DNA from 2 places in the Vagococcus sp. JNUCC 83 genome. Region 2 is predicted to be linked to the other one. Evidence: a T-box and tRNA genes for the amino acid it is inferred to sense, from the RefSeq annotation. Region 2 holds a T-box; the other holds one or more tRNA genes.
The links. The T-box of region 2 lies ahead of JNUCC83_RS08595 (valine--tRNA ligase). A T-box ahead of a tRNA ligase gene usually reads a tRNA of that ligase, here a tRNA-Val.
Positions count from the first base shown of each region.

Region 1: it encodes a tRNA-Val, which carries the amino acid that the T-box ahead of JNUCC83_RS08595 (valine--tRNA ligase) is inferred to sense. The anticodon was not compared.

Region 1 covers NZ_CM132204.1:2,079,775-2,083,160, forward strand. Annotated here, with positions in the region: tRNA gene JNUCC83_RS10120 (tRNA-Glu) at 1-72, opposite strand; tRNA gene JNUCC83_RS10125 (tRNA-Ile) at 95-168, opposite strand; tRNA gene JNUCC83_RS10130 (tRNA-Gly) at 181-251, opposite strand; tRNA gene JNUCC83_RS10135 (tRNA-Asp) at 263-335, opposite strand; tRNA gene JNUCC83_RS10140 (tRNA-Met) at 338-411, opposite strand; tRNA gene JNUCC83_RS10145 (tRNA-Ser) at 421-510, opposite strand; tRNA gene JNUCC83_RS10150 (tRNA-Ile) at 526-599, opposite strand; tRNA gene JNUCC83_RS10155 (tRNA-Met) at 614-687, opposite strand; tRNA gene JNUCC83_RS10160 (tRNA-Arg) at 710-783, opposite strand; tRNA gene JNUCC83_RS10165 (tRNA-Leu) at 793-878, opposite strand; tRNA gene JNUCC83_RS10170 (tRNA-Gly) at 892-963, opposite strand; tRNA gene JNUCC83_RS10175 (tRNA-Thr) at 971-1,043, opposite strand; tRNA gene JNUCC83_RS10180 (tRNA-Leu) at 1,055-1,136, opposite strand; tRNA gene JNUCC83_RS10185 (tRNA-Lys) at 1,142-1,214, opposite strand; tRNA gene JNUCC83_RS10190 (tRNA-Val) at 1,223-1,295, opposite strand; rRNA gene rrf (5S ribosomal RNA) at 1,314-1,429, opposite strand; rRNA gene JNUCC83_RS10200 (23S ribosomal RNA) at 1,507-3,386, opposite strand, start outside.
Region 2 covers NZ_CM132204.1:1,770,895-1,774,280, reverse strand. Annotated here, with positions in the region: gene JNUCC83_RS08605 (redox-sensing transcriptional repressor Rex) at 1-639, shown strand; gene tpx (thiol peroxidase) at 717-1,208, shown strand; T-box leader at 1,251-1,446, shown strand; gene JNUCC83_RS08595 (valine--tRNA ligase) at 1,504-3,386, shown strand, end outside.

The DNA of each region.
Region 1 (3,386 bases), 310 kb from region 2:
TGACCCGTACGGGAATCGAACCCGTGTTACCGCCGTGAAAGGGCGGTGTCTTAACCGCTTGACCAACGGGCCATACTTAAAATATTTTTGATAATGGGCCTAAATGGACTCGAACCATCGACCTCACGCTTATCAGGCGTGCGCTCTAACCAGCTGAGCTATAGGCCCTATTCTTTTTAAAGCGGGTGACGAGAATCGAACTCGCGACAACAGCTTGGAAGGCTGTAGTTTTACCACTAAACTACACCCGCTAATTTTAAAACGGTCCCGACGGGAATCGAACCCGCGATCTCCTGCGTGACAGGCAGGCATGTTAACCCCTACACCACGGAACCTATTGCGGAGACAGGATTTGAACCTGTGACCTTCGGGTTATGAGCCCGACGAGCTACCTAGCTGCTCCACTCCGCGATATTAATAAGGAGGATAAGGGATTCGAACCCTTGCGTGCTTTTACACACCTGACGGTTTTCAAGACCGTTCCCTTCAGCCGGACTTGGGTAATCCTCCATAATATTTTAACAATGGACCTTGTAGGACTCGAACCTACGACCGCCCGGTTATGAGCCGGGAGCTCTAACCAACTGAGCTAAAGGTCCAAAGGTCGTAATTATCGCGGCGGAGGGGATCGAACCCCCGACCTCCCGGGTATGAACCGGACGCTCTAGCCAGCTGAGCTACACCGCGTAAATAAATACTATTAAAACAACGCGCCCAAGAGGAGTCGAACCCCTAACCTTCTGATCCGTAGTCAGACACTCTATCCAGTTGAGCTATGGGCGCTACGTTTGATGCCGAGGACCGGAATCGAACCGGTACGGTGATCACTCACCGCAGGATTTTAAGTCCTGTGCGTCTGCCAGTTCCGCCACCCCGGCTAGAACTTATAAAAGCGGAAGACGGGGTTCGAACCCGCGACCCCCACCTTGGCAAGGTGATGTTCTACCACTGAACTACTTCCGCTTATAGATGCCGGCTAAAGGACTTGAACCCTCGACCCTCTGATTACAAATCAGATGCTCTACCAACTGAGCTAAGCCGGCAAATATAGTAATGCGGGTGAAGGGACTTGAACCCCCACGCCGTTAGGCGCTAGATCCTAAATCTAGTGCGTCTGCCAATTCCGCCACACCCGCATATATGACCCGTACTGGGCTCGAACCAGTGACCCTCTGATTAAAAGTCAGATGCTCTACCAACTGAGCTAACGAGTCAAATCTTATGGAGGTTAACGGGATCGAACCGCTGACCCCCTGCTTGTAAGGCAGGTGCTCTCCCAGCTGAGCTAAACCTCCATCATGATAAAAATAAAAGCACGGCAACGTCCTACTCTCACAAAGGGAAACCCTTCACTACCCTCGGCGCTAAGAAGCTTAACTTCTGTGTTCGGCATGGTTACAGGTGTATCCTTCTTGCCATCGCCACCGCACTTTTTATTTCTGTTGAGTGTTTATTCACTCAAAACTGGATGTTTTGTTAGTATCAATATATTCTTCCACCGCTATCTTGGTTAAGTCCTCGACCGATTAGTACTAGTCCGCTCCATACATCACTGTACTTCCACTCCTAGCCTATCTACCTGATCATCTTTCAGGGGTCTTACTTCCTTAAAGGAATGGGAAATCTCATCTTGAGGGGGGCTTCACGCTTAGATGCTTTCAGCGTTTATCCCGTCCATACATAGCTACCCAGCAATGCCCTTGGCAGAACAACTGGTACACCAGAGGTATGTCCATCCCGGTCCTCTCGTACTAAGGACAGCTCCTCTCAAATTTCCAACGCCCGCGACGGATAGGGACCGAACTGTCTCACGACGTTCTGAACCCAGCTCGCGTGCCGCTTTAATGGGCGAACAGCCCAACCCTTGGGACCGACTACAGCCCCAGGATGCGACGAGCCGACATCGAGGTGCCAAACCTCCCCGTCGATGTGAACTCTTGGGGGAGATAAGCCTGTTATCCCCAGGGTAGCTTTTATCCGTTGAGCGATGGCCCTTCCATGCGGAACCACCGGATCACTAAGCCCGACTTTCGTCCCTGCTCGAGTTGTAGCTCTCGCAGTCAAGCTCCCTTCTGCCTTTGCACTCTACGAATGATTTCCAACCATTCTGAGGGAACCTTTGGGCGCCTCCGTTACCTTTTGGGAGGCGACCGCCCCAGTCAAACTGTCCATCTGACACTGTCTCCCACCACGATAAGTGGTGCGGGTTAGAATGGTCATAACACAAGGGTAGTATCCCACCAGCGCCTCCATCGAAACTAGCGTTCCGACTTCTACGGCTCCTACCTATCCTGTACATATGTCACAAACATTCAATATCAAACTACAGTAAAGCTCCATGGGGTCTTTCCGTCCTGTCGCGGGTAACCTGCATCTTCACAGGTACTAAAATTTCACCGAGTCTCTCGTTGAGACAGTGCCCAAATCGTTACGCCTTTCGTGCGGGTCGGAACTTACCCGACAAGGAATTTCGCTACCTTAGGACCGTTATAGTTACGGCCGCCGTTTACTGGGGCTTCAATTTTGAGCTTCGCTATTGCTAACCCATCCTCTTAACCTTCCAGCACCGGGCAGGCGTCAGCCCCTATACGTCATCTTTCGATTTTGCAGAGACCTGTGTTTTTGATAAACAGTCGCTTGGGCCTATTCACTGCGGCTGAACTTGCGTTCAGCACCCCTTCTCCCGAAGTTACGGGGTCATTTTGCCGAGTTCCTTAACGAGAGTTCTCTCGCTCACCTTAGGATTCTCTCCTCGACTACCTGTGTCGGTTTGCGGTACGGGTCATTTGTTTCTAACTAGAAGCTTTTCTTGACAGTGTGACATTGAGACTTCGGTACTTTATTTCCCTACTCATCACAACTCGTCCTTAAAGATAAAAGCATTTAACTCTTATCAAGACTTGTTGCTTGAACGTGCACTTCCAGTCGCACGATCCCATAGCCTCCTGTGTCCCTCCATTGTTCAAACAAAACAAACGAGTACAGGAATCTCAACCTGTTGTCCATCGCCTACGCCTATCGGCCTCAGCTTAGGTCCCGACTAACCCTGGGAGGACGAGCCTTCCCCAGGAAACCTTAGTCATTCGGTGGACAGGATTCTCACCTGTCTTTCGCTACTCATACCGGCATTCTCACTTCTAAGCGCTCCACCAGTCCTTACGATCCAGCTTCAACGCCCTTAGAACGCTCTCCTACCATAGAACCAAAGGTTCTATCCACAGCTTCGGTAACATGTTTAGCCCCGGTACATTTTCGGCGCAAGGGCACTCGACTAGTGAGCTATTACGCACTCTTTAAATGGTGGCTGCTTCTGAGCCAACATCCTAGTTGTTTGTGCACCCTCACATCCTTTTCCACTTAACATGTATTTTGGGACCTTAGCTGGT
Region 2 (3,386 bases):
ATGGTCCCAAAAGCAACAACAAAAAGAATTCCACTCTATTTTAGATATTTAAAAACATTAAATGAAACTGGTGTGAAACGCATTAAATCAAATGAATTTAGTAAGATGATACAAATACCTTCAGCTACAATCAGACGTGACTTTTCACATTTTGGAGAATTAGGGAGAAGTGGTTATGGGTATGATGTCCCTTATTTAATTGAAGTATTTAGTGATATTTTGAAAACAGACATTGAAAAAAGAATCGCACTTGTTGGGTCTGGCAATTTAGGTAAGGCGTTAATAAAAAATAACTTTAGACGTGACACAAACTTAAATATCGTTGCAGCATTTGATACAAATCCAGAACTTATAGGTGAAAAAGTGAATGGTATAATCATTAAAGACATGAGTGAATTAAAAAAAATTGTAAAAAAAGAAGGCATTACAACGGTAATTATGACGGTTCCAAGCAGTAAAGCTCAAAAAGTCATAGATGAGGTTGTCGATGCTGGAGTAACTGCGATTTTAAATTTTGCTCCTAAACGATTAAAAGTTCCATCACATGTACAAGTTCAATACATTGATTTAACGACAGAGTTACAAACGCTAATTTATTATGATGAAAATTATAATCATGCCAATGTCGATTTAATCTAGCATATCTAGGCATCTATTTTGTATATTTTACTTTATTTAACTATAATTAAATAAATACAAAAAAAGGATGTGTCGTAATGGAAGTATTGTTAAAAGGTAATCCAGTAGAATTAGTAGGAACACCACCAAAAGTTGGGGAAAAAGCACCGTTATTTAGTTTAAAAGATCTATCAGATAACGTCATTTCTTTAGATGAGTTAAAAGGGAAACCAGTGATTATTAGTGTTGTCCCTGATATTGACACAGGAACTTGTGCGCTTCAAACAAAACATTTCAATAAAGAAGCAGCAACAATCAAAGACATATATTTTTTAACTATTTCAAACAACACCAAAGAGCAATTAGCTAATTGGTGTGCAGCAGAATCTGTTGATATGACGATGTTAAGAGATGATGAGGGTGTAGTTGGTCAAGAATATGGCATTCTAATTCCATCAATTAACCGCTTAGCTCGCTCAATTTTTGTGTTAGACAAAGATGGTGTGATCACTTATGAAGAAATTGTACCAGAAGTATCGACTGAACCTAACTATGAAAAAGCGTTAGAAGCAGCCAAAGCGTTAATCTAAGTTTGACGAAATGAATTTACCCATGTAGAATGAATGGCATAAACAACCACATTGAGTAGGAAGAGTAGTACTTGAATCTGTGAAGAAAGAAAATCCATTGGCTGAAAGGTTTTCCATGTGCAGAGTATGAAGGTAGCCTAGGAGTGGGAACCGTATTGTCAACGTTATATGACCTAGAGAGATAAGCGTCTTAGTATGCTTATAAGATAGGTGGTACCGCGAGATAATCGTCCTAAAGTTAGAAATAACTTTAGGACTTTTTTGTTTTGAAAAATGAATATAAGGAGAGATGTATATGACAGATGAACAACATAACTTAGCACCAAAGTTCGATCCAAAAGCTGTTGAAAAAGGGCGTTATAAAGAATGGTTAGAAAAAGATTTATTTAAACCAAGTGGGGATGAAAGTGCTCCAGCATATTCTATCGTAATTCCACCGCCAAACGTGACAGGAAAACTTCACTTAGGTCATGCATGGGATACAACCCTTCAAGACATGATTATTCGTCAAAAGAGAATGCAAGGGTTTGATACATTGTGGTTACCAGGTATGGACCATGCGGGGATTGCCACTCAAGCAAAAGTAGAAGAAAAATTACGTGGTGAAGGTGTGTCACGATATGATTTAGGTCGTGAAAAATTTATTGAAACAACAAAGGAATGGAAAGAAGAGTACGCTGGACATATCCGTGAGCAATGGGCAAAATTAGGGCTATCTCTAGATTATTCTAGAGAAAGATTCACTCTAGATGATGGATTATCTGATGCGGTGAAAAAAGTCTTTGTAACACTTTACAACAAAGGACTTATCTATCGTGGTGAGTATATTATTAACTGGGATCCACAAGCAAAAACAGCGTTATCTGATATTGAAGTCATTCATAAAGATATCGAAGGAGCATTTTACCATATGTATTATCCACTTGCTGATGGCAGTGGAAAATTGGAAATTGCGACAACTCGTCCAGAAACAATGCTTGGTGATACAGCCGTTGCAGTCCATCCGAAAGATGAACGTTACCAACATTTAATTGGCAAAACAGTGATATTACCACTGGTAGATAAAGAAATTCCAATTGTTGCTGATGAATATGTTGATATGGAATTTGGAACAGGTGTGGTAAAAATTACGCCAGCTCATGATCCGAATGACTTTGAGGTTGGTAATCGTCATGACTTACCACGTATCAACGTGATGAATGATGATGCCACAATGAATGATTTAGCTGGAAAATATGCCGGTATGGATCGTTTTACTGCTCGTAAAGAAGTGATTAAAGACTTAGATGAGTTGGGATTACTTAAAGGCATTGAAAAAATGACTCACAGTGTGGGACATTCTGAGAGAACAGGTGTGGTTGTTGAACCAAGATTATCAACTCAATGGTTTGTAAAAATGGCGCCACTTGCGAAAGAAGCAGTTGAAAATCAAGCAACTGATGATGCAGTAGACTTTTACCCACCACGTTTTAATCAAACATTTTTAACTTGGATGGAAAACGTGCATGATTGGGTTATCTCTCGCCAACTTTGGTGGGGACATCGTATCCCAGCTTGGTATCATAACGAAACAGGTGAAGTATATGTTGGAGAAGAAGCGCCTAAAGATATTGAAAACTGGCATCAAGATGAAGATGTATTAGACACATGGTTCAGCTCAGCTTTATGGCCATTTTCAACAATGGGTTGGCCTGATACAGAATCACATGACTTTAAACGCTATTTCCCAACCAATACTTTAGTAACAGGTTATGACATTATCTTCTTCTGGGTAAGTCGCATGATTTTCCAAAGTTTAGAATTTACTGGTGAAAGACCATTTAATAATGTGTTGATTCACGGGTTGATTCGTGCGGAAGATGGACGTAAGATGAGTAAATCTCTTGGTAATGGGATTGATCCAATGGATGTGATTGATCAATACGGGGCAGACGCTTTGCGTTGGTTCTTATCAAATGGTTCAACACCAGGTCAAGACATGCGTTTTAGTTATGAAAAAATGGATGCTGCTTGGAATTTCATCAATAAAATTTGGAATGCGTCTCGCTTTGTTTTAATGAATGTTGAAGGCATGACATATGATGATATCTCACTTGTTGGTGACAAAACAGTTGCAGATAAATGGATTTTAACTCGCTTAAATGAAACGATTGAAAAAGTAACGAACTTCTTTGACCG